Regions from separate parts of the Streptomyces sp. NBC_00873 genome, predicted to be linked through region 1. Evidence: riboswitches for the same ligand, from Rfam matches in the RefSeq annotation. Region 1 holds a riboswitch; each other region holds the start of a gene.
The links. Region 1 has a riboswitch for cyclic di-AMP ahead of OH809_RS20060 (M23 family metallopeptidase). Riboswitches for the same ligand answer to the same signal wherever they lie in the genome.

Region 1 (7,578 bases):
GGGTGAACCCGTCACCCGGATCGCCCCGCGGGCGCTCATGATTCCGCCCGGGTTCCCGGACTTCATGTCCCGGACCCGTTTCGTACGCCCCGGCCGGGTGCTGCTCCGGGGCCGCGCCTGGTCGGGGGAGCCGCCGGTCACCCGGGTCGAGGTGAGCACGGACGACGGCCGCTCCTGGTACGACGCCGAGCTCGCCCCGCCGGACGGGGGCGGCAGGCACCCCTGGGCCTGGCAACGGTGGCAGGCGCTGTGGAAGGCGGTGCCCGGCACCCATGTCCTCAGCGCCCGTGCCACCGATGCCGGAGGCCGGGTCCAGCCCCTCACCCAGCCGTGGAACCGCGGCGGCTTCGGTAACAACCTGGTCCAGCGGATCGCCGTCCACTGCGGGCCGGGGTGAGCTCAGACGAGGAGTCCGGGGTGAGCTCAGACGAGGAGTCCGGGGTGAGCTCAGACGAGGAGTCCGGGGTGAGCTCAGACGAGGAGTTTCGTCTTCGCCCGCTGGAACTCCTCGTCCGTGATCGCGCCACGGTCCTTCAGCTCGGCAAGTTTCGCCAGGTCCTCGACGCTGCCGCCGCTGGGTTTCGCCGGGCCGGTCGTGTCACCGGTGGCGGCGGCTTCCCGTACGTACGCCTTGAAGGCGGCTTCCCGCTCCCTGGCTTCCTGGATGTCGCGCTTCCCCATGGATTTACCGCGTGCGATCACGTAGATCAGGACGCCGAGGTACGGCACGACCAGGGCCAGGATCAGCCAGCCCGCCTTGCCCCAGCCGCCGAGGTCGTCGCTGCGGAAGATGTCCGTGATGACCTTGAAGAGGAGGAAGAGCCACATGATCCAGAGGAAGAACCAGAGCATGGTCCAGAAGAGATTGAGCAGGGGGTAGTTGTCCACGATCCGCTCCCTGGTCGTCGCGTCGTTCGACTCGCCGCTTCGTCTCGGCGACACAGCCCTGAACGGCTGAATCGTAAATCAGTCATATCACTAGATTTCAGCCCTCGCTCGCTGTCGTGCGGACCGTTCTTCAGGGGCCGTTCCCGCGGAGGTGGCGCGGAGTACCGTGGAATGACCGAGGGAGGCGTGTGGCGTATGAGCGCCGCAGATGGGTCCGCCTGGAGCCCGATCGGGGCGGTCGGCCGCGTCACCGTGCCGATCCCGCCGAACGGCCCCGGCGAAGTACTGGTGGCCGTACGGGGTGGGTCGGAGGCCTACACCGCATGGTCGGCGACGTCGATCGACAGGGACGCACGCGTCGTTGTCGTCGACTCGGTCTCGGCACGGGGCGTGATCGTCGAACGCCTGCCGTCCTGAACCGGCAACCGACGCCGGGGAGCGACGTCGGGGAAGGCGATGTACGGCACCGCACCGGGACATCACGTCGAGAAAGGCGTACGGCAGGAGTCCGCTCATGTTGTTCTGGCACGTTCCCGCCCCCAACGAGGCGATGCTCATCTCCGGATCGAAATCGAAACGGCAGACCCAGGACACCCAGTTCCGGATCGTCACCGGTCACGGCAGCTTCGTCGTACCGGTGAAGCAGAAGGCGCGCATGCTCTCCCTCGCGCTGCGCGAGGCGGAGATCACCGAGGACTGCGTCACCCAGCAGGGCATCCGCCTCAACGTCCGCGCCGTCGCCGTCTTCAAGGTCGGTGACGACGCCGTCTCCATCGCCAACGCCGCCCGTCGCTTCCTGTCCGAACAGGACCAGATGGAGGAACTCGCAGGCCGGATCTTCGCCGGACACCTGCGTTCCATCGTCGGCGGGCTGACCGTCGAGCAGATCATCCGGGAGCGGAACCGGGTCTCCCAGGAGGTCATCGCGGGCAGCCACAGCGAGATGGAGAAACTCGGCATCGTCGTGGACGCCCTCCAGATCCAGGAGATCGAGGACTCCACCGGCTACATCAACAACCTCGCCGCCCCGCACGCGGCCGCCGTCGCCAGCCAGGCCCGGATCGCCCAGGCCAGAGCGGACCAGGAGGCGTCCGAGCGGGAGCAGCAGGCCGCGGCGCTCAAGGCCGAGTACGAACGGGACACCGCGATCAAGCGGGCCGGTTTCCTCGCCGAGACCGAGCAGTACAACGCCCGCGCCGCTCAGGCCGGACCGCTCGCCCAGGCCAGGGCCTCGCACGAGGTCGTCGAGGAGCAGACCGCGCTGGCCGAGCGGCAGGCGGCGCTGGCGGCGCAACGGCTGGAGGCGGAGGTCAGGCGTCCGGCGGACGCCGAGGCGTACCGGCAGCGCACGCTCGCCGAGGCCGCCCGCGACCAGGCGAAGTTCCAGGCCGACGGCAGTGCGTACGCCGAACGGGCCGTCGCCCAGGCGCAGGCCGACGCCAACACCGCGCGTGCCGCCTCGCTCCGGGACGGGAATCAGGAGCTGATCGCGGCCAACCGCATCGTGGAGAACCTGCCGGCCCTGGCCGACGCGGCCGCCCGCGGGATGTCGGGGGCCGACCTCACCGTGCTCAACGGCACCAACGGTGTCAACGAGATGGCGGCGGGCGTGGTCAGTCAGGGGCTGGCGATCCTCCACGCAATCCAGCGCGGTGCGAACACGGCGAAGCCGGCGGTCGACGCGAAGCGGGCCCCGCACATCACCGACTCGAACTGAGACCGACCGGCAATTGGGGGGTGCGTGCCCCAGCCCCGTGACGCCGCCCCCCAATTGCCGGTCGGTCTGAGCCGGGCTACTTCTCCGCCCCGGAGGGTGCGGCAGATACCTTGCGACAGAAGGCACTTCGTCGGCAGCTGCTTCTCGAATTCGGTGCCTTGGAGCAGTGGATGGGAGCGGATGGGCGCAGGCGGATCAGTAAATGGTCAACCGTCCGTCCCGGATGGCGTAGAGTTGTGTTTACCGACGCGGGGTGGAGCAGCTCGGTAGCTCGCTGGGCTCATAACCCAGAGGTCGCAGGTTCAAATCCTGTCCCCGCTACTGAAGATTCAGGCCCGGCATGCATAGAGCGTGCCGGGCCTGATTCGTGTTTTCGTGTTTCCGTCCCCCCTTCGGCCGATGCGGAGTCGCCGCGCGGCGCCGCTCCGGCAAGCCTGGGGGAGTGGGGTGCGGCACCGTCCGCAGCCAGGCGCGTACCGGGCAGGAGACCGCGGGGCGTATCGGGCAGGAGACCGCAGGAACCGCTGCGCGTACCGGGCAGGAGACCACAGGTGGGGATGGCGGAGAAGCTGCGCGGGGCGCGGGGCGGGGGCGGCAGACCTTCCCGGCGGTTCGTCGGCGCGCTGCCGGCGCTGCTGATCGCCGTCGGGCTCGTGTTCGACATCCTCACCCCGCCACCGTTCACCGCCGTGCCGCTGTTCGTGGCGGCCCCGCTGGCCGCCGCACCGTTCTTCTCACGGGCGGGCACCGTCCGTATCGGCGTCGCCTCGCTGCTCTCGATCCTCGTCCTGCGGAGCCAGAGCGGCGCGCTGCTGCAGGTCGTGCCGTCCCTCGAGGTCCTCACCGTGTTCACCGCCTCGGCCCTCGCCCTCTTCATCAACGGAGTCGTACGGCGTGGCAGTGAGCAGCTGGCTTCGGCGCGGGTCATCGCGGAGACCGCCATGCGGGCCGTGCTGCCGAAGCCGAACGACTGGATCGGCGGGCTGCACGTTGCCGCGCGGTACGAGGCGGCGCAGGCGGACGAGTTCGTCGGCGGCGACCTGTTCGCCGTGGTGGACACCCCGCACGGCGTGCGGCTGGTGGTCGGGGACGTGCGGGGCAAGGGGCTCGACGCGGTCGAGGCGGTGGCGGTGATCATCGGCGCGTTCCGGGAGGTCGCCGAGCACGAGGCTTCGCTGGAGGGCGTGGCGCAGCGGCTGGAGCGGGCGCTGGCGCGGGAGGGGGAGCGGCGCGGCGGGATCGATCCGGTCGAGGGGTTCGTCACCGCCGTACTCGCCGAGATCCCGCACGGTGCGGCCGAGGTGCGGATCGTCAACCGCGGCCACCCCGAGCCGCTGCTGCTCCACCCCGACGGGGGGGTGGAGGTGCTGGTGCCGAGCGTGCCCGCGCTGCCGCTCGGCATGGGTCTGGGGGTGTGGCCGGACCTGGCCGACGTCTGGAGTCTGGCCGCCGGGGCCACGCTGCTCGTCTACACCGACGGTCTTTCCGAGGCGCGCGACAGGCGTGGGGTGTTCTACGACCCGGCGGCCCGGCTGCGCGGGCGGATCTTCCCCGGGCCCGAGGAGCTGCTGTCCGCGCTGACCGATGACGTACGGCTGCACACGGGCGGCAAGTCCACCGACGACCTGGCGCTGGTCGCGGTCGTACGGCCCGCGGAGGGGCAGCCGGAGCGGCGCAGGACCGTGAAGATCGTGGGCCGCCGGCAGGAATGAGGCGCGGCGGCGGTGAGCACACGAGGACGATGCCACCGTGTGTAATCGAAGAGTGCCGCTCTGCATAACGTTTGACGCAACGTCAGAAAGACAGTAGTGACTGAGTCCGGGTCAACTCGCCCGATTCCACCCGGTTGTGTCCCGTAAAGTCCAGGCCAAGACCGTGAACGATCAGAGGGAACAGCTTGGAATCAGGCCCGTGTGTCTATTAACGTTCGATAACGCAGCGCGGTCGTCCCAGCCGTCGTCAGTGGCGGCACCGTGCGCGAGCGCCGAATTCCGCAAGGGAACCGGGGAACCACCTACATGGGGTGAATCGGACATCTGTGTCTCGTGAGAGGCAGAGGGATCCGTAGGAGACCTTCCTGCTCCGAACCCGTCAGCTAACCCGGTAGGCGAGAAGGAAGGAAAGGAGTGCGCCCCCGTGGCGTCCAACAAACCTGCCCCCGAAGCCCCTTCCCGGTTCGGCTCCGACTTCACCACTGAGTACGGATCCGGGACGGACACCGAGTTCGCCACCGGGTTCACCACCGAGTCCGGGACCGAGGGCTTCGGAGAGACCGACCGGGCCCGGGAGGAATGGAACCCCACCGAGGAGTCCGTCCGCCCCGTACGTGGCAGGCACCGCGTCGCCAAGCAGCGCAATGGGCTCGCCCGTAGTTCCACGGTTCTCGGCGTCGGTGTCATCGCGGCCGTCGGCGCGGGCGGTATGGCCACCGCGCAGAGCAAGCCGCCGGTCTCCATCTCCCTTCCCGATTCCATCGCCGACAAGCTCCCCGACGCCAACTCCCTCCCCGGCGTGGGCGCGCTGCTCTCCGAGGAGTCCGCCACCGACCAGGCCCAGGCCAAGACCGCCGCCGCCCCGCTGACCAGCGCGGGCATCACCACCGCCGAGGCCGAACAGGGCGCCACCGACGCCGGCGAGGCCCTCCGCGCCCGCATCCTCCAGCAGGCCGAGCAGCAGCAGAACGCCGCCGACGCGGAGGCCAAGGCGGCCGAGGAGAAGGCCGCCGCGGAGAAGGCGGCAGCCGAGGCGAAGCAGAAGCAGGACATCGCGGCGGCCAAGGCCGAGGCCGAGAAGAAGAAGGCGGAGGAAGCGGCGAAGGCCAAGGCCGAGGCCGAACGGCTCGCCAAACTGGCCGCCAGCTACGCCATCCCCACTTCCTCGTACACGATCACCTCGACCTTCGGCCAAGCCGGTTCGATGTGGTCCTCCGGCCACCACACCGGTCTCGACTTCGCGGCGCCGACCGGCACCCCGATCAAGGCCATCCACACCGGCACCATCAAGTCGGCGGGCTGGTCCGGCTCCTACGGCTACCGCACGGTCCTGGAGCTCGAGGACGGCACGGAGCTGTGGTTCTGTCACCAGTCGTCGATCGACGTCAGCGCCGGCCAGAAGGTCACCACCGGTGAGACCATCGGCCGCGTCGGCGCCACCGGAAATGTGACGGGTCCCCACCTCCACCTGGAGGTCCACACCCCGAGCGGCACGGGCATCGACCCGATGACCTGGCTGCGCGACAAGGGCCTCACGGTCTGACCCGATGAACGCGGGCCGCGGCCCGCCACCGATCCCCGGCAGTCCTGACGCTCACCCCCCGACGTCAGGGCTGCCGGTCCGTTTGGCCGTCGCCCTGGCCCGGCTCGCCGCCCGTCCGACCGTAGCCGCCCCGATCGCCTCGGCCCGCACGGTCGAGCAGCTGCCCGCACTGGTGGCCGTCGCCGGCCTCCGGCTGACCGAGCAGGAGCCGGCGGAACTCACCGAGGCGTCCGCCCGACCCGTCACCAGGGATGCCGGGGCGGCCGGTTCCCGTAGATCTGCTGTCCGTGGGGCGGCTGGTGATACGGCTGCCCAGGGGGCGACAGGTACGGGTTGTGACCGCCGTACGGCTGGTACCGCCGCGGAACCGGCGCCGGGGCCATGGAGTGCGGGCGCAAACGGCCCGTCGCCTGTGCCGCGTACGCCAGGGCGGGGGCGGCCACCTCCCGGCGCTGCCAGAGATGGTGCAGCAGTTCCAGTTCACGTGCGGTGAAGTCCGGTTCCGCCGCCCCGCGGCCTGCCTGGCGGCGCAGGAACGCCAGGGACGTGGCGAACGACTCGTACTCGGCGACCGCCCGCGCCGCAGCCTTGCCGCGCGCCCTGGCCTGCGCCTTGGCGTGGCTCCGTATCTGCGACGCGATCCGGCTGTGAGCGCCGTGGGCGGGGCCGTAGGCAGGGGCGTACCCGTAACCCGGGGCTCCGTACCCCGCTTGCGCGTGCTGCCGGCGCGCCACGTCCCGGGCCAGGCCTCGGGCCCGCATCGAGGAGAGCGCGAGCGGCTCGGCCGGGGTCAGCCAGCCGGCGGCCGCGTACGCGGGCAGCTCGGTCGCCAGGGTGCGCAGCTCCCGCTGGCGCGACCAGATCGCCAGCCAGGTGACCAGTCCGAAGACCGGGACCATGAACACCCCGTACACGACATAGAAGCCGTACGGACCGAACGTCCCCGAGCCGTTCCACAGGGCGTGCGTGCCCATGGCGAGGATCAGTCCGAGCAGCGGCAGCGCGATGCGGCGGATGCGGTGGCGGCGTGCGCTGAGCGCCGCGAAGCCGAAGCCCAGGCCGGTCAGCACGGTGAAGAGGGGATGCGCGAACGGCGTCATCACCCCTCGTACGAAGAAGGTCGCGGCCGTCACCGACGCCAGGCCCGAGTTGCCGATCTGCTGGTCCTCGCCGAACGCGTTGCCCAGGTAGAGGATGTTCTCGGTGAAGGCGAAGCCCGTCGCGGTGAAGCCGGCGACGACGACGCCGGCGACGACACCGCCGAAGTCCCGTCGCCGGAACAGGAAGATCAGCAGGACGGCCGCCGCCTTCGCGCTCTCCTCGACGACCGGCGCTATGACCGTGGCCCCGAGGGTGTCCGCGCTCGCCGGGTCCGCGGTGGCCGTCGCGATCCAGCGGGTCGCGAACGAATTCGCGATGATCGCGACCAGGGCGGCGGCGCATGCACCCCAGGCGAAGGCGAACAGCAGATTCCGCCAGGGTCCGGGTTCGACCCGGTCCAGCCAGCGGAACGCCGTCATCAGGAGCGGGACGGGCAGCACGGCCAGACCCAGCCCGACCAGGAACCCTTCGGTGCCGGTCTGGGCGCGGACCAGGGCCAGGATCACCAGCCCGCACAGCGCGAGCACCGTGAAGACAGCAGCGATACGGAACGTCTTGCTCCGCCAGACCATGCCGACGCGGCGCGGACGGTAGCGCCACTGGCCCCGCTCCGGCAC
Region 2 (7,578 bases), 560 kb from region 1:
ATCGGCGCGGGTTCCGTCCTGGTGTGGCGGCAGGCCGACAACGCCCGCCGGGCCCGCTGGATGGAGGTCGGAAGCCGCCGCCGGGTGCTGCATGTGGCCCGGGCGCTGGCCGGGGTCGCCCTGGTCGGCCTGGGACTCGCCGTGTTCATGGTGGTACGCGGCTCCGCGGCCCAGCTCGGCAATGTCCTGACCGCGGCGATCGCCGTCCTCACCGGCATCGCGCTGCTGGCGGGTCCCTATCTGGTCCGCATGACCCAGGACCTGTCGGAGGAACGCCTGATGCGCATCAGGGCCCAGGAACGCGCCGAGGTCGCGGCTCACGTCCACGATTCCGTGCTGCACACCCTCACCCTGATCCAGCGCAACGCGGACGACGGCAGCGAGGTCCGCAGACTGGCCCGCGCCCAGGAACGCGAGCTGCGCAACTGGCTGTACAACCCCGAGGGCACCGGCAAGGACGAGGGCGACGAACCGGAGACCCTCGCCGAAGCGGTCAAACGCGCCGCCGCGGAGGTCGAGGACAAGCACGGCGTCCCGCTGGAGGTCGTCGTCGTCGGCGACTGCCCGCTCGACGAGAAGCTCGCCGCGCAGATGCAGGCCGCACGCGAGGCGATGGTCAATGCCGCGAAGTACGGTGGCGAGGGCGGTGCCGTGCAGGTCTACGCGGAGGTCGAGGGCCGCACGGTCTTCGTCTCCGTACGGGACCGTGGACCGGGATTCGATCCGGATTCCGTACCGGGGGACAGAATGGGCGTACGAGAATCAATCATCGGCCGGATGCAGCGCAACGGCGGTACGGCGCGGCTGCGTTCGGTGCCCGGCGGGGGCACGGAAGTCGAGCTGGAGATGGAGAGGGCGAGCGAATGACGGAGACCACCGAAACGACCGGGGGCCCGGAGCGCCGGGTACGGGTCGTGCTCGTCGACGACCACCGGATGTTCCGCACCGGAGTCCAGGCCGAGATCGGCCGCACCGAGGAGACCGGTGTCGAGGTCGTCGGCGAGGCCGCCGACGTCGACCAGGCGGTCACTGTCATCACGGCGACCCGCCCCGAGGTCGTCCTCCTCGACGTGCACCTGCCGGGCGGCGGCGGCGTCGAGGTGCTGCGCCGCTGTGCCCCGCTGATGGGCGCGGTCGAGAACCCGGTGCGGTTTCTTGCGCTGTCCGTCTCCGACGCCGCCGAGGATGTCATCGGTGTCATCCGCGGCGGCGCCCGCGGCTACGTCACCAAGACGATCAACGGCACCGACCTGGTCGATTCGGTCTTCCGGGTGCAGGACGGCGACGCGGTGTTCTCGCCCCGGCTGGCCGGCTTCGTCCTCGACGCGTTCGCCTCGACGGACGCACCGCCGGTCGACGAGGACCTGGACCGGCTGACACAGCGCGAGCGCGAGGTGCTGCGGCTGATCGCGCGTGGCTATGCGTACAAGGAGATCGCCAAGCAGCTGTTCATCTCGGTGAAGACGGTCGAGTCGCATGTCTCGGCGGTGCTGCGGAAGCTCCAGCTGTCGAACCGGCACGAGCTGACGCGGTGGGCGACGGCCCGACGGCTGGTCTGAGTCAGCTGTTCTCCCGTTCGGGGTCGATGGAGATGTTGAGTTGCTCGCCGACCCTTCGGTAGCCGATGCCCGCGTAGATCCGTTCCACAGCGGCGTCGGCCGGCTCCAGCCATACCACCCGGAAGCCCCGCGCGAACGCGGCCGCGGTCAGATGGGCGGAGAGTGCGGCGCCGATGCCGCGGCGGCGGAAGGCGTCGGCGACGGCGAACCTATGCGACCCGGGTCGCTCCCGCGAAGGGCATGCCGTCGATCGGCGCGATGCGGACCGGCGCTCCGGGGTGCGGTGCGTGGATCATCTGTCCGTCGCCGATGTAGAGACCGACATGGCTGATCCCGGAGTAGAAGAACACCAGGTCACCGGGGGCGAGTTCGGAGCGGGGGATGTTCCGGCCGACGTTGATCTGGGTGTATGTGGTGCGGGGGAGCGAGACGCCGGCGGAGCGCCAGGCGGCCTGGGTCAGCCCGGAGCAGTCGAACGAGGACGGTCCGGTCGCGCCCCAGACGTACGGCTTGCCGAGCGCCCCGTAGGCGAACGCGACGGCCTCCGCGGCGCGGGCGTTGGGGGCCTGGGCGGTGCCTAAGCGCGGGGCGCTGCGATCCGCGCGGGCGGCGGCGCGGGCGGTGTCCGAGCGTTCGAACTCGGCGCGCTCCGCGGGTGAGAGGGTGTCCAGGAGCTTCTGGGCGTCGGCCAGTCTGGCCCTGACCGTCGTCCGGTGCTTCTTCAGGTCGGCCCGGCGGGCGGTGAGGGCCGCCAGCTCGTCCTTCGCCTCCGCGCGCAGCTGGGCGATCTCGGTGACCTGCCGCTGCACGTTGGAGACCTCGGCCGCCTGGCGGTCGGCGGCCCGGTCCACGTACGAGGCCCGTTGCAGATACTGGTCGGGGTCCGAGGACAGCGCCAGCTGCACGGAGGGGTCGAGGCCGCCGGTGCGGTACTCCGCGGCGGCGAGCGAACCGAGTGCGTTGCGGGAGGCGTTGAGGCGTTCGGTCCTGCGGGCGGCCTCGTCGCGCAGTGCGTTCAGGGACTTGGCCGCGGCGGTCGCTTTCTCTTTCGCGCCGTTGTACTGCTCGGTGGCGACCTCGGCGTCGTGGTACAGCCGGTCCACCGCGGCCTTGATCCGGGTGGGGGTGGGCTGTGGTTCGGCGTGCGCGGAGCCCGGCAGGGCGGCGGCGGTCGCGGCCCCGGCGAAGGCGAGGGTGGCTGCGGTGCGGGCGGCGGAGCCGGTGTGCGGGCGCTGCCTGGGTTTCCGATGCGCTGCCACGGGGGCGGGGCTCCTTGCGTCGACTGCCCGTCGGGGCCTACCGGCGGGCCGCTGAGGTCCGGCGGCGGGACGCCAACAGGGGGAGCGGCCCGCCGCCGGATTTCTCGGCGGGGTGACCGGGCTGCCGTCCGGGTGCGGAGCGGTGGTGAAGCCGGCCACCTGGACAGGGACGCTAAGCCCGGGGCGCGAGGAAGAGTCGCAATGACGGCTATTGCCCGAATTTGGCAATGTGCTGTCGCTGAGCGACTGGAAAATTACACCAGAGTCAGGCAATTGGTACAGATGTAAGTGAAATGCCGAAGAGCCCCCACCTCGCCGAAGAGGGGTGATATGGCCCCGGCTAGGCTGCGGCCTCATGGACGTACTCATCAATATCTTCGTCGCGCTGCACATCATCGGCATCGCCGCCCTCCTGGGCGGCTTCCTGACCCAGATGAAGGCGATGGGCGCGGGCACGGCACGCTTCGTCCCGGCGATGCTGCACGGCGCGCTGACCATGCTGGTCACCGGTGTCGCGCTGGTCGGGCTCAACCAGGCCGACGACCACCCGGTCAACAACATCAAGATCGGCGTGAAGCTGGCGGTCCTGGTGGTGATCCTCGCGCTGGTCTACATCAAGCGGGACGAGGAGAAGGCCGAGAAGGGTGCCTTCGCGGCGGTCGGCGGGCTGACGGTCGCCAACATCTTGATCGCGACGCTCTGGACCTGAGCCGGACCACCCTCATGCGCGAGTGAGCCCCTGCCGGATCCGGCAGGGGCTCACTCGCGCATGAGGGCCCGCCGTCACGCCGGGCGCACGCTGCCGTAGATCGGCATGTAGTAGATCGACTCCTCGCGGACGTTCGCCCCCGGCTTCGGGGCGTGGATCATCATGCCGTCGCCCTTGTAGATGCCGACGTGGCTGATGTCGTCGTAGAAGAAGACGAGGTCGCCCGGCTGCAGGTCGGCCGTGGCTATCCGGGTGCCGGTCTTCACCTGGTCCCAGGTGGTGCGGGGGATGTCGACGCCCGCCGCCTTCCAGGCGGCCTGGGTCAGCCCCGAGCAGTCGTACGAGGAGGGGCCCGTCGCTCCCCAGACGTACGGCTTGCCGATCTGGGCGCGGGCGAAGGCGAGAACCTTCTCGGCCTTCGTGGTGGCGCTGGTGTCCGAGCCGGTCCCGGTTCCCGCGCCCGTCCCCGTGCCGCCGGTGGAGCCGGCCTCCTTCGCCGCCTCCTCGGCCTTGCGGTCCGCCTCGGCCTTGGCGGCGGCCTGCCGACGGGCGAGTTCCTCCGCCTTGCGCTTGGCCTCCGCCTCCTTCTCGCGCTCCAGTGCCGCCAGCCGCGCCTTCTCCTCGGCCGTCAGCTTCGACAGCGTCGCGCGCGCCTCACCCAACTTCTTCTGGACGGATTGTTTGCTGGTCCGGAGCGTGGCCTGGGACTCGGTGAGCGTCTCCAGGCTCTTCACCGCCTCGGTGCGCTTCTTCGCCGCCGCTGCCTGCTGCGTACGGAAGTCCGTGACCGCCTTCTGCTGCTGGGCGGTCATCCGGTTCATCAGCTGGTTCTGGTCGAAGTACGACTGCGGGTCGTCGGCCAGGAAGAAGGTGGCGGTCGGGGCGATGGAGCCGGTGCGGTACTGCGCGGCCGCGTAGTTGCCGAGCGTCCTGCGCGCCTCGTTCAGTTTGTCGGCGCGCTCGGCCACGTCCTCCAGCAGGGCGTCGACCTTGCCGCGCTGCGTGGCGGAGGCCTCCTTCGCCTGGTTGTACTGCTGGGTCGCGGTGCCCGCCTGCCGGTAGAGGTCGTCGACCTTCTTCTGCACGTCCTCGATGCTGGGCCTGGGTGCGCTCGGGGCGGCCGTGGCACTCTGGGTCGACAGCAGGGTCACCCCCGCCAGTGCGGCCGTCGTGAGCCCGACGGCGGGGGTGGTGGTGCGTACCCGGCTGCGCGGTTTGCGATGCGATGCCAAAGCCGGCATCTCCTTCCGTGGACCGCCTACCGGGTTAGCTGTCGGGTTCGGGCGGAACGGAAGGCTGCCCTACGGTCCGAGTGGGGATACAGACCGATTCACCCCGGTTTTGCATATGGGTCCCCGGTCCCGAACTCCCTGCGGGCAGCCCGGATTCGGCGGGGGAGCCCGCTCGGCGTGGTTCGCCTCAAGGGGGTACGGGCCGCCCGACAGGGCACGCTAGCCAACCGTGGTGCCGCTGTGAAGGTTGATGTTCGATATGCCCGATACGTTTTCGTGACCTTGGTGAAGAAGGGCCGGAGAAGGCGGCCCGGGCCCCGATTTCCTTACAGGGCGTGGGTGGGTGTTCTCCGTATGTAGGCGCCTTCCGGCCGCACTTCTCCATGCGGCCGCAGAGTGTCGGTGCGTCGCCCTAGACTCGTGAGGCGATGAGCAGCCTCTTTGACGACAGTTTCCTGGCCGGCCTCCAGCACTCGGAGGAAGAACCCCCGCCGCCCCCCGAGGACTCCGCACCCGAAGCGGTGCCGGAGGACCTCTTCGCGGGCGTGTTCGACGCGCCCGCGCCGCCTCGGGACGCGTACTACCGGGACGGCGCCCACCGCCCCGCCATCGACTCCGCCGCCCTGCTCGACGGGCTGAACACCGAGCAGCGCGCCGCGGTCGTGCACGCCGGATCGCCGCTGCTCATCGTCGCCGGCGCGGGCTCCGGCAAGACCCGGGTGCTCACCCACCGCATCGCCCACCTGCTGGCCGAGCGCGGCGTGCACCCCGGCCAGATCCTGGCGATCACCTTCACCAACAAGGCCGCGGGCGAGATGAAGGAGCGCGTCGAGCAGCTCGTCGGACCGCGCGCCAACGCCATGTGGGTCATGACGTTCCACAGCGCGTGCGTACGGATCCTGCGCCGCGAGTCGAAGCGGCTCGGCTTCACCTCGTCGTTCTCGATCTACGACGCGGCCGACTCCAAGCGGCTGATGGCACTGGTCTGCCGCGATCTGGACCTCGACCCGAAGCGCTTCCCGCCGAAGTCGTTCACGGCCAAGGTCTCGAACCTGAAGAACGAGCTGATCGACGAGGAGACCTTCGCCGGCCAGGTCGGAGGGGGTACCTCCCATTCGAGCGAAGCCGAGAATGGGGGAGGCTTCGAGAAGACGCTCGCCCAGGCGTACGCGATGTACCAGTCCCGGCTGCGCGAGGCCAACGCACTGGACTTCGACGACATCATCATGACGACGGTCCATCTGCTCCAGGCGTTCCCCGACGTCGCCGAGCACTACCGCCGCCGCTTCCGGCACGTCCTCGTCGACGAGTACCAGGACACCAACCACGCCCAGTACACGCTCGTACGCGAACTGGTCGGCCCGGCCGGAGAGGCCGACGCCCCCGCCGAACTCTGCGTCGTGGGTGACGCCGACCAGTCGATCTACGCCTTCCGCGGCGCGACGATCCGTAACATCCTCCAGTTCGAGGAGGACTACCCGAACGCGACGACGATCCTGCTGGAGCAGAACTACCGCTCCACGCAGACGATCCTCTCCGCCGCCAACGCTGTCATCGAGCGCAACGAGAGCCGCCGGCCCAAGAACCTCTGGACGAATGCGGGCGAGGGCGCCCGGATCACCGGCTATGTCGCGGACACCGAGCACGACGAGGCGCAGTTCGTCGCCGACGAGATCGACCGGCTGACCGACGCGGGCGACGCGAAGGCCGGCGACGTCGCGATCTTCTACCGGACGAACGCGCAGTCCCGCGTCTTCGAAGAGATCTTCATCCGCGTCGGCCTGCCCTACAAGGTCGTCGGCGGCGTGCGCTTCTACGAGCGCAAGGAGGTCCGGGACATCCTGGCCTACCTCCGGGTCCTCGCCAACCCCGAGGACACCGTTCCGCTGCGCCGCGTCCTCAACGTGCCCAAGCGAGGTATCGGCGACCGCGCCGAGGCGATGATCGACGCCCTGTCGCTGCGCGAGAAGATCACGTTCCCGCAGGCACTGCGCCGCGTCGACGAGGCGTACGGCATGGCGGCCCGCTCGGCCAACGCCGTCAAGCGGTTCAACACGCTGATGGAGGAACTGCGCACGATCGTCGAGTCCGGCGCAGGCCCCGCCGTGGTGCTGGAGGCGGTGCTGGAACGGACCGGCTATCTCGCCGAGCTCCAGGCGTCCACGGACCCGCAGGACGAGACGCGGATCGAGAACCTTCAGGAACTCGCCGCCGTCGCGCTCGAATTCGAGCAGGAGCGGGGGGAGTCCGCCGGGGAGGAAGGTGCGGGCACGGGCACGCTCGCCGAGTTCCTGGAGAAGGTCGCGCTCGTGGCCGACTCCGACCAGATCCCCGACGAGGACGAGGACGGCTCCGGCGTCATCACGCTGATGACGCTGCACACGGCCAAGGGGCTCGAATTCCCGGTGGTGTTCCTGACCGGCATGGAGGACGGCGTCTTCCCGCACATGCGCGCCCTGGGGCAGGTCAAGGAGCTGGAGGAGGAGCGGCGCCTCGCGTACGTCGGGATCACCCGTGCCCGTGAGCGGCTCTACCTGACGCGGGCGGCGATGCGCAGTGCGTGGGGTCAGCCCTCGTACAACCCGCCGTCGCGGTTCCTGGAGGAGATCCCGGACCAGCACCTGGAGTGGAAGCGGACCGGTCCGATGGCGGCCCCGGCCGGACCGACGTCGGGGATCACGTCGTCGCTGTCCTCGTCGCGCGCCCGCTCGGGCCCTTCGGGCTTCGCGACCCGGCGCACCTCGGACAAGCCGACGGTCACGCTGGTGGTCGGGGACCGGGTCACGCACGACCAGTTCGGGCTCGGCACGGTGACGGCG
Region 3 (7,578 bases), 3.6 Mb from region 1:
GCGGCGGTCGGGGAAGCCGTTCCGGTTGACGGCGGGCCAGCTCGCCGACTCCGGACTGGTGTCGTCGGCAGGGGTCACCCTGCGGATCGACCGCCTGGAGAAGGACGGCCTCATCGTCCGTGAACGGGATGCCGACGACCGCAGGGTCGTCTACTCGCGTCTCACGGACAAGGGCTTCACAACGGTGGACACCGTGTTCGCGGAGCATCTCGACAACGAACGCCGGATGCTCGGAGGGCTGTCGCCGTCCCAACGCCGCCAGCTTGCGCGGCTGCTGCGCAGGCTGGAGGACTCGATCCTCGAATCCGACGAGGAGCCGCCCGGCGCCGCGCAGTAGAGGGCGTGCCCCGAATCGTCGTGGTGCTCCCTGTGCGTCGCTGTCGCCGGACCGGTCGCGCCGCAGCCCGGGCACCGCTGTTCCTGGTTCCGGCACTGACCGCCGCTCGTCCCCTGCCCCGGTCTCAGTCTCAGCGAAGAGCGGGCGCCGGACCTGCCCGGAGACTGTCGAGCAGTTCGCCGGCTGTCGGTGTGGCACACATCTCGGCCGCCAGGCGCTCGGCACCCGCCCGGTAGGACGGTTCCTTGAGTACCCGTTCGACGGCCGCCCGCAGGCGGGCGACACCGTCCGGACCGAACCCGGCCGTCTCCTGCCCCGGTCCGTCCGTCGTGACGGTCAGACCTGCGCCCGCTCCGGTGACCAGCCCTGCGTTCGTCGGCTGGTCGGCGAAGAGGGGCACACAGACCAGCGGGACACCGGCGGCGAGGGCGCCGTAGACCGTGCCCGAACCGCCGTGGCAGAGCACGAGGGAGGCGCTGCCCAGTACGTCGGCCTGGGGGACCCACTTCTCCACATGGACATTGCGGGGGATCGCCCCGAAGTCCGACACGTCGGTGAGGGGACCCGTGGTCAGCAGGACGCGCGCCGGCAGCCCGCTCACGGAAGCCAGTACCGCCCGGTACAGGGCGGAGGCGTTCGGCATGCCGCCCACCTCGGTGCCGAGTGTGACGTAGACGAGCGGTTCTTCGCCGCCGTGCCACCGGTAGGGCGGAGCGTTCGGGGCGGGTGGCTGATGGTAGCGCCGGGTCACCGCGTACGGCGAGGGGTCCAGGGAAGCGGGGAGCCGGGTCAGATAGGGGGAGGCCCGGAGCCGTTCCGCGATGCCCGCACCGTACGAATCGAGTACCGGGCGGAGCAGTTCGTCGGTGGACTCGGCGAACTGCGCGGCAGAAACGGCGACCTGGGCATGCGGGACACCGTGGCGCTCGGCCGCCACCACCGACGCGAGCTCGTACATCTCGTCCAGGACGAGATCCGGCCGCCACTCCCGGCAGAGCTCCTCCAGCGTCGGCAGCATGGCGGTGGTGCACAGCCTGCCGAACACCTCACTGGTCATCAGGGACACGCCCTCGTCCGCAGGCAGCCCCAACACCCGCATCATCAGCGGCACGAGCTCGGCCTCCGGCGGCTCCCCGCCGATGCGGTAGGGCTGTTCCCGGGCCGCCAGTAACGGTTCGAGCTTCGGCGGTGCGACGACGAGGACATCGTCGCGACGCGCCGCGCAGGCGTCGATGAACGGGACAAGTGGGTTGAAGTGGCCCGATCCGCTGGTCGAGGCGAAAAGTACACGCATGGCAGGAGCCTAGGGATCGGCGCCCCACACCCACAGGACCGCATTGCGCCGACTTCCGGCACTCCGCCGCCGTCCCGCCTTGCTGCCCGCCCACCGGCCCCAGGCGGCGGTACGGACCCATCGCAGGGCCCACACGCAACCCGTCCGGTGGATTCGTGGTGCTGCAAGCAGACGTACGAGGGAAGGAGAGTGAAATGCCTGAACTCTCCGCACCTGTGATCAAGCTCGTACGGCAGACCACCGAGCCTGTCGCGGCGCAGACCCTGCGCTCGACGGCGGCCGCGGTCATCTCCTATGTCGTCGCGGTGTGGACCCTTCCGCAGCCTGTACCGCTGACGGCTCCACTGACCGCGCTTCTCGTCGTCCAGGTCACCCTGTACGCGACACTCACCACGGGCATCCGGCGCGTCAACTCCGTCGTCGTCGGGGTGCTCATCGCCATCGGCTTCAGCGCCCTGGTGGGTCTGAACTGGTGGAGCCTGGGTCTGACGATCTTCAGCTCGCTGATCATCGGACGGATGGTGCGGGTGGACGAGTTCGTGCCGGAAGTCGCCATCAGCGCGATGCTCGTCCTCGGCGTCTCCCAGGTCGCCGCCACCGCATGGGACCGCGTTCTGGAGACCCTGATCGGTGCGGGCGTCGGCCTGTTGTTCAACCTGCTCGCACCGCCTGTATGGGTGCAGAACGCGGGCGTGTCCATCGACGAACTGGCGCGGGAGATGGGACGGATGTTCCGGGCCATGGGCGAGGAGGTCGGCGGCCACATCTCCGTCCGGCAGGCGGCGGCGAGACTGCACGACGCCCGCAGACTGGACCACGACATCGTGGCGGTCGACGCCTCGCTCCGGCAGGCCGAGGAGAGCATCCTGCTCAACCCCCGGATCCGGCAGGGCCTTCTGTACCGCATCGTCCTGCGTACCGGACTCGACACACTGGAGATCTGTGCCGTTGTCCTCCGTGTGCTGGCCCGCACGCTGACGGACCTGGCCAAAGCCCGGACCGAGGAAACCATGTTCCCGGAGGACGTGGCCGCCTCGCTCCGGGAACTCTTCGCGCAGATGGCCGACGCCATCGAGAGCTTCTCCACGCTGATCACCACCCCGGTGTCCGCCAATGCCGAGGAGGCCGAGTCGCGACTCGCTGCCGCACTGGCCGCCAGCCGCGCCACTCGGGACGTGGTGGCCGACCTCCTGCTGGAGGACGTCCAGGAACACCCCCGACAGTGGCAACTGCACGGTGCGCTGCTCGCCGAGGTCGACCGCATTCTGGATGAGCTGGACATCGACAAACGCGCCGAACGCCTTGGCGAGGAACTCGACCGCCACTCCGCTGAACTGCACGAACGCCATCCCCGGCTCGCCGCAATGCGGCGGCGGCTCGGCAGCCCCCGGGCCACGCAGCCGACAGTCCCGGGAGGGTGAGGGCGAGGGCGAGGCGATGGGAGACCGCGCGCCCTGCGACGCCCGTACGCCCTGGCCCTGCTGCCGTCGGCGCGCGAACGTCCCCCGCAGGGAAGGCACTTCACATCATCGAGCGGCGCCCGGAGTCCGGCACGGCTCTTCGACGCAGGCGGACCCGGTAGCCCGGCCTTACGATGCAGGAGGGAAACCGGAAGCCTCAGAGCGCCGGGACGGGACCCGCAGGGTCCGCGGTCTCGCGCCTGATCTCGGAGGAGCTGCTCCCGCCCACCTCGCACCCGGTTGCCCAGCCGACCCCCGGTCCCCAGGGCAAGGTCCCCGTGGACCGGGAGCGGCGGCTGCACCGAAGCCGCGCTCCTCATCCACCGGCAGACGTACGGGTCCTCAGGCACGGATCGGTCATCCCGCCGGGACAGGCGAGACGGTCGATGTCCCAGCCGGCGCGCCCCGCTCCGGCCTGATAGGCGCTTTCGTAGAAGGCGAGTACGGCCGCACGGGGATCGCTCTCGGTGCGGGCCGCGTCGTACGGCAGCACCGCCAGGTGGCTGCCGCCACGATCCACCCATTGCGCCGACACCGGAGTGAGCGGTTCCTCCGCCAGCCGCGCCGGTTCGGGAGCGGTGTACGAGTAGAACGCGGGCGCGGCGAACGTGTCGTCACCGAACCAGAAACCGAAGCTGATCACTTCCCGGGAGTAGGCCTCCCGCGTCACCGGGTCGATCTGCTGGGGTTGGTCGATCTGACGCTCCGAAAAGCGGGTGTGGGCGATATCGAAGGTGTGCCAGAAATGGTGCACGGGACTGACTTTCCCCGAAAACCGCGCCGCGAATTCCTCCAGTACCAGCGCCACTTGACTGAGAACCTGCCAATACCGGTTGGCGTGTTCGGGATCGTATGCCGCGTGCTGGGTGTCCTCGGCGAACGGCCGGTCGGCGTCGGGCAGATCGAATGGCTTGGGCAAGTTGATATCCACCTCGATGCCCAGCGCTTCCAGGGCGGCCATGACCTTCTTGTGGAAGGACGCCACGGACTGGCCCGAAAGCGGGAACGAGACCGTCATGCCGTCCAGTCTTGTGACGACGAGTCGATGGCCGACGAAGTCGAAGTCCACCGTGAAAATCGGGTTGCCGTCGATCTGCCCTATGGGGCGGGTGGTGATGCCGCGTCCAGTGAGGTGAAACGGAACGTTCCACCAGTGATTGCGCCGGACACTGGCCGCGAGACGGATCTTTCCGACGACCTGCGCGAATCGGTGGAGGGTCTCTTTGGTGTCACGCCACTCGGCGAGCGGCATGGGCGGGAACAGCTCCATCGCCATCACTTCTTTCGTGCTGCCGGACGGTCCCGGTGGGCGGGCAGGGCGTTCTTCCGCACCATCTTGTCCATGTCGAAGGCCTACGACACCTCGTGCGGCCGCTGTGGGGTCGTTCGTGTGAACCGGCACGACCTGGCCGGGGTGGGCGGCCACTCGTGCGCTGCAGTCGGCGCAGACGCGTGGCGCGCGACTGCTCCCGGTCGTCTCCCCGGGGACGCCCTTCCCGACGAGTCGGAGGCCGGGTGTCCGTCCGTCGACGCCAAAATCTCCTAAATGTCGCAAATTTGGCGATGAAGGGAAGCCGCTCGCTGTTCTGGTGAATGCGCGACCCGCACGGTCCGAGGCCTTGCGTGCCGGACAAATCGCCCTTTTCGGGCTGAGTGGTGAGAGTCACCTTTCGGGCCCGCGGACGCAGCGGCGTGCCGCCCGGTTCCCTGCTGCGCCAAGAAAGTTGGCTTCGCGGACCGGGGTGGATTGCGAAAATTTCCGCGACTCGATCTTGTAAATGAATTGTGATCGAGAAATGTGGGCTTGTTCAGGTCGGAGTTTCTCGCCTACGGTCACCGTCAATCCGGATGGAACGCCGAATCCTGCCGCCGTCCGGTAACCCGACCACTCACGTACGGCAGGAGCGGGGGACCCAGGTAAGCCGCCGATCCGGTATCCGGAACGGCTAGGGGTGAAGTCGTATTCCCATACGGCCAGGCAACTCCAGCCTCAACCCGACAGCTCACCTCGTAGGCGACGGAGAGGAATTCGCCATGCCCGCACAGGTTAACCACCGTCGTCGTAAGTCCAGTTCGCTGACTCGCGGATTCATCGCCGTGAGCACGGGCGGAGCCGCCGCTCTCGCGCTTCCGATGATCGGGGCAACCGTTGCCTCGGCAGCGCCGGCGCAGCCTGTCACCGCCGTCGCCGTCTCCAAGACGGTGGCGCCCGCTGCCGCTCCCGCCAAGCCGGCTGCCATGCGGGCAGCTACGCCCTCCATCTATTCCGTGATATCCGGTGACACCCTTTACAAGATCGCCCTGAGTCATTCCGTGAGCGGCGGTTGGCAGCAGCTGTACAAGGACAATCGAGCGGTCATCGGAGCCGACCCCGGCGTAATTCACGCGGGCCAGAAGCTCACGATCGGCGCCAAGGCCGCGCCCGCGGCAGTCGAGTCCACGACGGCCGCGAGCACCGCCGTTGCTGTCACCGCGAAGCCCGCGACGTACACGAACGACCTCGACGGCTGGATCAAGGAGTCGCTGGCCGTCATGGCCCAGCACGGCATCCCCGGCAGCTACGACGGCATCCACCGCAACATCATGCGCGAGTCCTCGGGCAACCCCCGGGCCATCAACAACTGGGACTCGAACGCCGCCGCGGGCACGCCGTCCAAGGGTCTCCTGCAGGTCATCGACCCCACGTTCCGGGCCTACCACGTGCCCGGTACGTCGATGGACCCTTACGACCCGGTCGCCAACATCACGGCCGCGTGCAACTACGCCGCCGCCAAGTACGGCTCGATCGACAACGTGTTCGGGGCCTACTGACGCTCGGTTGCGTTGATTCAGGTATGACGGGTGGCGAAGGTCCGATGGGGCTTCGCCACCCGTTCCCCGTCGGTGTCGCGCACGGGAGGCGCCAGGGATTACGGGACAGCCCTTCGAACGGGCGCATGTTACCCATCGGTATGTAGTGACTTGGCACGCGAACAGCAGTAGAACCAGTTTCACTCTCAGAGAGTGAGGCGTATCACACGAGTGACCCTACCACGCGCAATACAGGCCCGAAGGGCGTTTCGCGTCGAAGGTTCATCACACGAACTGGTTCTATTTTAGGAGCCGTGGCCCTCGCGGGTCACACCACTCCGGCCCAGGCCGGTGTCGGCTCCGCAGCCGCTCCGATCGACTCCGGGGCCCATGTCCCGGCCCTGGTGATCGGCACCGGATACGGCGGCTCCGTCGCCGCACTGCGTCTCGCCCAGGCAGGCATCGACGTGCACATGATCGAAATGGGCATGGCCTGGGACACCCCCGGCCCGGACGGCAAGATCTTCGCCAACACGACCTGCCCGGACAGCCGGTCGTACTGGCTCCGCACCAGGACCAAGCAGCCCCTCAGTAACTTCCTCGGCTTCCCCATCGACAAGAACATCACCCGCAGCACAGGGATCCTCGACGCCGAGGAGTTCAGCGGGATCACCGTCTACCAGGGCCGCGGCGTCGGTGGCGGCTCGCTGGTCAACGGTGGGATGGCGGTCACCCCCAAGCGCGAGAACTTCGGAGCCGTCCTCCCGTCGGTGGACGCCGACGAGATGTACGGAATCTACTACCCGCGCGCCAATTCCGGGCTCGGGGTCGGCACCATCGATCCGGCCTGGTTCGACACCGCCGCGTGCTACCAGTACGCCCGGGTCGGCCGTCAGCAGGCCGAGCGTGCCGGCTTCCCGTTCGTCTTCGTGCCCACCGTGTACGACTGGGACTATATGAAGCAGGAAGAGGCCGGAACCGTCCCCAGGTCGGCGCTGGCCGGCGAGATTCTCTACGGCAACAACTACGGCAAGAAGTCGCTGCAGAAGACGTACATCGACCGGATCAGGGCCACCGGCAGGGTCGCCATCTCGCCGCTGCACAAGGTCACTTCGGTCGCCCCGGCGGCAGGCGGCGGCTACACGGTCGTCATCGACCAGATCGACACCGGCGGTGTCACCACGGCCACCAAGACGGTGACCGCCGACCGGGTGTTCTTCGCGGCCGGCAGCGTGGGCACCAGCAAGCTGCTGGTCAGGCTGAAGGCCACCGGCGCGCTCGCCGGCCTGAACAACGAGATCGGTAAAGGGTGGGGCGACAACGGCAATGTCATGTGCGGCCGGGCCAACCACCTGTGGGACCCGACCGGCAGCCTCCAGGCGTCCATTCCCACGGGCGGCATCGACAACTGGGCCGCCGGTGGCGCGTTCGCCGAGGTTGCGCCGCTGCCCACCGGGATCGAGACGTACGCCTCGTTCTACCTGTCCATCACCAAGAACCCGAACCGGGCCGAGTTCTCCTGGAACGCCGCGACGGGCACGGTCGACCTGAACTGGCAGACCGCCTGGAAGCAGCCGTCCATCGATGCCGCCAAGACGATCTTCGACAGGATCAACCAGAAGGAGGGGACGATCTACCGGACCGATCTCTTCGGCACCTACAAGGTCTGGGGCGACCACCTCACTTACCACCCGCTC
Region 4 (7,578 bases), 1.7 Mb from region 1:
TTGCGTGGCGACCACGACCGGTTCCAGTGCGACGGAGACCACCTCGGGGTGATCGTCGACGAGCCTGGACACCCTCAGCAGCAGTTCCTCGAGCGCAGCGGTGTCGACGGGCGCCGACCCCCGCCAGCCGAAGAGGACCGGGGCCGCCCGGATGGACCGGATCAGTTCGGCGGCGTCGCGGTCGGTGGCCGGCACGATGCGGTGGGCGGTGTCCCCGAGGAGTTCGGAGGGCGCGCCCGCGAGACCGAAGGAGAGGACGGCGCCCGCCGCCGGGTCGATCGTGGCCCGCACGACGGTGTCCACGCCGCGCGGTGCCATGGACTGAACGACCGGCTGCAGCTCGGCAGGCTTGCCGAGCAGGTCGGTCAGCTCGCCGTACACCCGGCGCAGCGCGGTCTCGTTGGCAAGGTCGAGCCGGACGCCGCCGAGGTCGGCACGGTGGCGCAGATGAGGTGCGGTGGTCTTGAGCGCCACCGGATAGCCGAGCCGAGCAGCCGCGGCGACGGCGGCGTCCGGGCCGGGGGCGGGGAGCGTCGGCCGTACGGAGATGCCGTACCGGCCCAGGAGTTCGCGCGCCTCGTCGTGGCTGAGCTGACGGCCCCGGGGATCGGGGTCGGGCCCGAGGAGGGCGTCGATACGGTCGGCGGCGCCTGCCTCGTCGATGGTGTCGTCGAGGAACTCGGGCACCTTGCCGGGCATCGCGGCCTGTCGTCGCCACTGCGCATACTTCACCGCCTCGGCGAGGGCACGGACGGCACGCTCGGCAGCGGGGTAGGCGGGGATCCGGCCGGTGGAGGGAGCGGACGGCGTGGGGGCACCGGGGCCGGGAGCGTTCGGCTGAGCCGGGGGATTGGGCGGAGCTGGGGTGCCGGTGGTGCTCGGCGTGGCTGAAGTGCCTGTGGTGCTCGTGACGCTCGGGGTGCCCTTGCCGTACGTCGCGGCCGAAGCACCCTGGGCAGCCGTCGCGGCCACCTGCGGCGCCGCGACCGTGCTGCTGGCCGCCGCGAGCGCCTCCGCCAGGCCTCCGATCTCCACGTGGACCACGGCCACCGGCTTGGCCGGCCCCGTGGCCGCAGCCGTGCGCAGCGCGGCGGCCAGGACCTCGCCGTCACCCGTTTCCGCCTGGCCGTTCTCGCCGACCCACGGGATCGCCGTCACGATCACCGCGTCGCAGCTCCGGTCGGCGAGTGCCTCCGCCAGCGCATCCCGGAAGTCCTGCGGAGTGGCCGCGGTGGTGAGGTCACGGGGCGGGCGCGGGCGCAGCCCCTCGGCCAGGCAGGCGTCGTACGTGAGGAGGCCCAGGGACTCGGAGTTGCCGAGGATCGCGACCCGGGGACCCTCCGGGAGGGGCTGGTCGGCGAGGAGCAGGCCCGCGTCGACCATCTCCGTCACCGTGTCGACACGGATCACGCCCGCCTGCCGCATGAGCGCGGAGACCGTCGCGTCCGGGATCCGGCTGATCGGCACCGCATGGCCGGGCGGGGTGCTGCCGCTGTGCCGGGCCCCCTTCACCACGACGACGGGCTTCACCGCTGCGGTGCGCCGCGCGAGGCGGGTGAACTTCCGCGGATTGCCGAGGGATTCGAGGTAGAGCAGGGCGACGTCGGTGTTCGGGTCCTCGTACCAGTACTGGAGGAAGTCGTTGCCCGAGATGTCGGCGCGGTTGCCCGCGGAGATGAACGTCGACAGACCCGCGCCGCGCCGGTAGAGCCCGGAGAGCAGGGCGATGCCGATCGCGCCCGACTGCGTGAACAGACCGATGCGCCCCGGGGCGGGCGGCTCGGGGGCGAGGGAGGCGTTCAGCCGTACGCCGTCCGCGTTGTTGATGATCCCGAAGGCGTTCGGGCCGATGATGCGCATGCCGTAGGAGCGGGCCTGGCGGACCAGTTCGCGCTGCCTTTCCCTGCCTTCGGCACCCCATTCGGCATATCCGGCGGAGAGGACCACGAGGCCCTGGACACCGTGTTCGCCGCAGTCGGCGACGGCCTCCGGGACCCGGTCCGCGGGCACGGCGACGACCGCGAGGTCCACCGGTTCGCCGATCTCGCCGATGGAGCGGTGTGCGGGGACGCCGTCGATCGTTCCCTGGTCGGCGGCGAACGAGCTGTTCACGGCGTACGTACGGCCGGTGAAGCCCGCACCGAGGAGGTTGCGCAGAACCGTGCGGCCGACCCCGCCGGGGTTACGGCCGGTGCCGATGACCGCGACGGACCCCGGTGTGATCAGCCGCTGTACCGACCGCGCCTCCGCCCGCTGCTCGCGGGCGCGCTGGACGGCGAGGGACTCGGCGGTCGGTTCGAGGTCGAGGGTGAGATGGACGGCGCCGTCCTCGAAGCTGCGCTGCTGGGTGTACCCGGCGTCACGGAACACCTTGATCATCTTGTTGTTGGCGGGCAGCACCTCGGCGGCGAAGCGCCGGATGCCGCGCTCACGCGCCACTGCGGCGATGTGTTCGAGGAGCGCCGATGCCACGCCGCGGCCCTGGTGCGCGTCCTGGACGAGAAAGGCGACCTCGGCCTCGTCGGCGGGGGCGGAGGCCGGCCGGCCGGCCGCGTCGATCCGGTCGTAGCGGACGGTGGCGATGAACTCGCCGCCGACCGTGACGGCGAGCCCCACCCGGTCGACGTAGTCGTGATGGGTGAAGCGGTGGACGTCCTTGGCGGACAGACGGGGGTAAGGAGCGAAGAACCGGTAGTACTTCGACTCGTCGGAGACCTGCTCGTAGAAGCTGACCAGGCGCTCGGCATCGTCCGTGGTGATGGGCCTGATGCGGGCCGTACCGCCGTCGCGGAGCACCACATCCGCTTCCCAGTGGTCGGGGTACGCGTGGTGCGGACTCTGCTCCGGCGTGGGCTGCATGGGCAAAGCCTACGGCGCGGTCAGCGGTCGCGAAGCGCCCGGGGCCGGGGCAGTCTGAGAGCTCCGATCGGCCGTGCGGCACGGGCTGGGGCCGGGTTGCGGGTCGGCGGGAAGCCAGCACACTGCGGTAGAGACTGGTCTAGACAACCATTGATTCGTGAAGGGCAGAACCATGGCTGAGCGCCGCGTCAATGTCGGTTGGGCCGAGGGCCTGCACGCCCGCCCCGCTTCCATCTTCGTCCGTGCCGCCACGGCGTCCGGCGTCCCCGTGACGATCGCCAAGTCCGACGGCCCCCCGGTGAACGCTGCCTCCATCCTCGCGGTGCTCGGTCTCGGCGCGCACGGCGGCGAGGAGATCGTGCTCGCCTCCGAGGCGGACGACGCGGAAGCCGCGCTCGACCGTCTGGCGAAGCTGGTCACCGAGGGGCTCGAGGAGCTCCCCGAGACCGTCTGATTCCAGGGTTCCGATCAGGGGGAAGCCTTTCCGGCCGATTCCTGTCGGGTCTATTCCTGTGGCGAAGCCGCGGTACCCCAACCGGGGCCGCGGCTCCTTCTTTCTTTTTCGGATACCGACAATTCATTCGGAGCGAATTCAGGCAGCCCAAAGAAAGCCCCGCACATTTACTTCTTTTTGTATACGTCGCATGTGTTAATGCCGGCCGCTCGCGGCGTTTACGGCATGTTGCGAAGTCCTCACCCGGCCGCCGGAGCGGGGGCGCCGGCATCACCGCCCGGGGTACCGCCCGCGCGGCGCAGCCGGTGCGCGGCGGTGGCCCGCTCGGCGTGCTGGGAGTCCAGCGCCCTGGCATCACCGCGGGGTGTTGCGGATGGGACGTCGGTCAGACGTTCACGCCATGGGCGCGCAGGTACGCCACGGGGTCCATGTCGGAGCCGTACGAAGGCGTGGTGCGGGCCTCGAAGTGGAGGTGCGGTCCGGTGGAGTTGCCGGTCGAGCCGGAGAGGCCGATCTGCTGGCCCGCGCCGACGCTCTGGCCGACGGAGACGCCGATCGAGGAGAGGTGGCCGTACTGGGTGTACGTGCCGTCCGTCATCCGCAGCACGATGTTGTTGCCGTATGCGCCGCCCCAGCCCGCCTCGACGACCGTGCCGGCGCCGACGGCGACGACAGAGCTGCCGGAGGCGGCGTGGAAGTCGATGCCCGAGTGGCGGCCGGAGGACCAGAGGGATCCGCTCGACTTGTAGCCGGTGGTGACGTACGAACCGGCGACCGGGAGCTGGAAGGAGCCCAGGCGGGTGCGCTCGGCGGAACGGGCGGCGCGGGCCTTCGCGTCACGGGCCGCCTTGGCGCGGGCCTCGGCCTTGGCCTTCGCTGCCGCCTTGGCCTTCGCTTCGGCCTCGGCTGCCGCGACAGCCTTCGCCTTCACCTTCGCGGCGACGTCGGCCTGGCGCTTCTGCACCTCGGCCTGGGTGGCCACCTGGCCGGCGAGGGCATCCTCGATGGCGATGATCTGGGTCAGGCCGGTTTCGTTGACGGCGGGGGCCTCGGCATCCGTGGCGAGGGCCGGAGAGGCCAGTCCGCCGACGACGCCGGTGGTCGCCAGCGTCGCGACTCCGGCGATGCGTGCACTCCTGCGCTTCAGGCGGCTCGGGGCACGGTGCTTCCCGGTGGGGCGGGTGAACGCCATGAAGTAGCTGGTCCTTTCCTTCCTTCTCGCCTACCGGGTTAGCTGACGGGTTCGGAGCAGGAAGGTCTCCTACGGATCCCCGGCCTCGCAGGAGGTCGCGGCATCCGATTCACCCCAGGGACTGTGTGGGTCCCCGGCTCCCCGGGCTCGCGCTGACGGGGACTCGGCGATCACTGCCCGGCGCCACGGATGCGGCATACGAGTGACGGACAGTGGAGCCGACGCTAGGCGGGGGCACTTTCATTCACCAAACGGACAGGGCGTTTTGTAGCGCATCCCACAGGGCAAGCAAGAAGCTTTCATCTCAAACCAGACAAAAGAGAAGACCCTGGCGAGAAGCGACTCGCCAGGGTCTCTCTTTGCCCCTCTTTGCGGGACTTTGGTGCATCAGCCAGTGACGACCGACACCTCTCCGATACCCAACGCCCTGACCGGCTCCTCGATCTGCGCGGCGTCGCCGACGAGAATCGTGACCAGCCGGTCCACGGGGAAGGCGTTGACCACGGCTGCGGTCGCCTCGACCGTGCCGGTCTCGGCCAGGCGGGCGTACAACTGCGCCTGGTAGTCGTCCGGGAGGTGCTGCTCGACCTGGTCGGCGAGCGTGCCGGCGACGGAGGCAGCCGTCTCGAACTTCAGCGGGGCGACACCCACGAGGTTCTGCACAGCGGTCTCGCGCTCGGCGTCGGTCAGCCCCTCGGCCACCAGCGTCCGCAGGACCTTCCACAGGTCGTCGAGCGCCGGTCCGGTGGACTCCGTGTCCACCGAGCCACTGATCGCCAGCATCGCCGCGCCGGTCGCCCCGGAGGCGGAGTCCGGGGCCGTCGAGCGCAGGACCTGCCCGAAGGCCCGCACGCCGTAGGTGTAGCCCTTCTCCTCGCGCAGCACCCGGTCCAGCCGGGAGGTGAGTGTGCCGCCCAGGCAGTAGGTGCCGAGGACCTGGGCCGGCCACACCCTGTCGTGCCGGTCGGCGCCGATGCGGCCGATCAGCAGCTGCGTCTGCACGGCGCCCGGACGGTCGACGATCACCACGCGACCGGTGTCGTCGGCGGTGATCGGCGGGACCGGACGGGGCTCCACGGTGTCCCCGGTCCAGTCGCCGATGGTGTCGGCGAGCAGGGCGTCCAGGTCGATACCGGTGAGGTCGCCGACGACGACGGCGGTCGCGGTGGACGGCCGGACATGGGCCTCGTAGAAGGCGCGCACGGCCGCGGAGTCGATCCGCTCCACCGTCTCCTCGGTGCCCTGGCGTGGGCGTGACATCCGCGACGTGGCCGGGAAGAGCTCCTTGGAGAGCTGCTTGGCGGCACGCCGGGCCGGGTTGGCCTGCTCGTGCGGAATCTCGTCGAGCCGGTTGTTCACCAGTCGCTCGATCTCGCTGTCGGCGAACGCGGGCGCCCGCAGCGCCTCGGCGACCAGCCCGAGCGCCTTGGCCAGCCGGGAGGCCGGAACCTCCAGGGAGACCCGCATGCCGGGATGGTCGGCGTGCGCGTCGAGGGTGGCGCCGCAACGCTCCAGCTCGGCGGCGAACTCCTCGGCGGAGTGCTTGTCGGTGCCCTCGGAAAGGGCCCGCGCCATGATCGTGGCCAGGCCGTCGAGGCCCTCGGGCTCGGCGTCCAGCGGGGCGTCGAGGAAGATCTCGACCGCGACGACCTGCTGGCCGGGACGGTGGCAGCGCAGCACCGTCAGCCCATTGGGCAGGGCGCCGCGCTCGGGTGCGGGAAAGGCCCAGGGCCTGGCCGTGCCGGGGGTCGGCTGCGGGTGGTACTCCATCGATACTCCAGTCGCGGCAGCGTCGGTCACTTGTCCGCCCCTTCGTGCACGTCGGTGTCGGTGTCCGTCTCGTCGGCTTCCGCGTCGGCGGATTCGGCCGGCTCGACCGGCTCGTAGACGAGCACCGCCCGGTTGTCGGGGCGCAGCTGGGCCCTGGCCGCCGCCTGGACCTCGTCCGCGGTGACGTCGAGGACCCGCTGGACGGCGGTCAGCGCGAGCTGCGGGTCGCCGAACAGCACGGCGAACCGGCAGAGTTCATCGGCGCGGCCCGCGACCGTACCGAGCCGGTCCAGCCACTCGCGCTCCAACTGTGCCTGAGCGCGCTCCATTTCCTCGGGCGTGGGGCCCTCGGCGGCGAACCGGGCCAGCTCCTCGTCGACCGCGGCCTCGATCTGCGCCACCTCGACACCGCCGGACGTCTTCACGTCCAGCCAGCCGAGCGAGGGCGCGCCGGCCAGCCGCAGCAGCCCGAAACCTGCCGCAACGGCCGTACGGTCGCGGCGGACCAGGCGGTTGTGCAGCCGGGAGGACTCGCCTCCGCCGAGCACGGTCAGCGCGAGATCCGCGGCGTCGCACTCCCTGGTGCCGTCGTGCGGCAGCCGGTAGGCGGCCATCAGCGCCCGCGCCGGGACCTCCTCGTGGACCTCTTCGCGCAGCTGCTCGCCGATGATCTCCGGGAGCGTGCCGTCGCGCGGCGGCTGCTTGCCGTCGTGGGACGGAATGGAGCCGAAGTACTTCTCGATCCAGGCGAGCGTCTGATCGGGGTCGATGTCGCCGACGACCGACAGCACCGCGTTGTTGGGCGCGTAGTACGTACGGAAGAAGGTTCGCGCGTCTTCGAGCGTCGCCGCGTCCAGGTCGGCCATCGAGCCGATCGGGGTGTGGTGGTACGGGTGGCCCTCGGGGTAGGCGAGGGCGGTCAGCCTCTCGAACGCCGTGCCGTACGGAACGTTGTCGTACCGCTGGCGGCGCTCGTTCTTGACGACGTCCCGCTGGTTCTCCATGGACTCGTCGTCGAGCGCGGCGAGCAGCGAGCCCATCCGGTCGGCTTCGAGCCACAGGGCCAGTTCCAGCTGATGCGTGGGCATCGTCTCGAAGTAGTTGGTGCGTTCGAAGCTGGTCGTCCCGTTGAGGGAGCCGCCGGCGCCCTGCACCAGCTCGAAGTGTCCGTTCCCCTTGACCTGTCCGGAGCCCTGGAACATCAGGTGCTCGAAGAGGTGAGCCAGACCCGTGCGCCCCTTGACCTCGTGGCGCGACCCGACGTCGTACCAGAGGCACACCGCGGCGACCGGGGTCAGATGGT

Region 2: linked by a shared signal. The riboswitch ahead of OH809_RS17240 (NlpC/P60 family protein) and the one ahead of OH809_RS20060 (M23 family metallopeptidase) in region 1 are both predicted to bind cyclic di-AMP.
Region 3: linked by a shared signal. The riboswitch ahead of OH809_RS03975 (transglycosylase SLT domain-containing protein) and the one ahead of OH809_RS20060 (M23 family metallopeptidase) in region 1 are both predicted to bind cyclic di-AMP.
Region 4: linked by a shared signal. The riboswitch ahead of OH809_RS11895 (M23 family metallopeptidase) and the one ahead of OH809_RS20060 (M23 family metallopeptidase) in region 1 are both predicted to bind cyclic di-AMP.

Annotation. Positions count from the first base shown of each region.
Region 1 is NZ_CP108803.1:4,382,491-4,390,068, reverse strand. Features, by position in the region: gene OH809_RS20090 (sulfite oxidase) at 1-397, shown strand, start outside; gene OH809_RS20085 (SHOCT domain-containing protein) at 472-888, opposite strand; gene OH809_RS20080 (hypothetical protein) at 1,084-1,305, shown strand; gene OH809_RS20075 (SPFH domain-containing protein) at 1,403-2,605, shown strand; tRNA gene OH809_RS20070 (tRNA-Met) at 2,853-2,926, shown strand; gene OH809_RS20065 (PP2C family protein-serine/threonine phosphatase) at 3,163-4,317, shown strand; cyclic di-AMP (ydaO/yuaA leader) riboswitch at 4,578-4,730, shown strand; gene OH809_RS20060 (M23 family metallopeptidase) at 4,742-5,860, shown strand; partial or broken gene OH809_RS20055 (aldo/keto reductase) at 5,949-6,095, shown strand; gene OH809_RS20050 (PrsW family glutamic-type intramembrane protease) at 6,103-7,578, opposite strand, start outside.
Region 2 is NZ_CP108803.1:3,820,054-3,827,631, reverse strand. Features, by position in the region: gene OH809_RS17265 (PspC domain-containing protein) at 1-867, shown strand, start outside; gene OH809_RS17260 (LuxR C-terminal-related transcriptional regulator) at 864-1,559, shown strand; partial or broken gene OH809_RS17255 (GNAT family N-acetyltransferase) at 1,561-1,764, opposite strand; gene OH809_RS17250 (NlpC/P60 family protein) at 1,769-2,818, opposite strand; gene OH809_RS17245 (hypothetical protein) at 3,174-3,527, shown strand; gene OH809_RS17240 (NlpC/P60 family protein) at 3,602-4,768, opposite strand; cyclic di-AMP (ydaO/yuaA leader) riboswitch at 4,767-4,930, opposite strand; gene pcrA (DNA helicase PcrA) at 5,188-7,578, shown strand, end outside.
Region 3 is NZ_CP108803.1:829,472-837,049, reverse strand. Features, by position in the region: gene OH809_RS03995 (MarR family winged helix-turn-helix transcriptional regulator) at 1-337, shown strand, start outside; gene OH809_RS03990 (glycosyltransferase) at 468-1,631, opposite strand; gene OH809_RS03985 (FUSC family protein) at 1,826-3,052, shown strand; gene OH809_RS03980 (DUF5996 family protein) at 3,408-4,361, opposite strand; cyclic di-AMP (ydaO/yuaA leader) riboswitch at 4,936-5,121, shown strand; gene OH809_RS03975 (transglycosylase SLT domain-containing protein) at 5,126-5,902, shown strand; gene OH809_RS03970 (GMC oxidoreductase) at 6,196-7,578, shown strand, end outside.
Region 4 is NZ_CP108803.1:2,646,070-2,653,647, forward strand. Features, by position in the region: gene OH809_RS11885 (GNAT family N-acetyltransferase) at 1-2,859, opposite strand, end outside; gene OH809_RS11890 (HPr family phosphocarrier protein) at 3,032-3,313, shown strand; gene OH809_RS11895 (M23 family metallopeptidase) at 3,699-4,505, opposite strand; cyclic di-AMP (ydaO/yuaA leader) riboswitch at 4,519-4,684, opposite strand; gene OH809_RS11900 (M16 family metallopeptidase) at 4,893-6,275, opposite strand; gene OH809_RS11905 (M16 family metallopeptidase) at 6,302-7,578, opposite strand, start outside.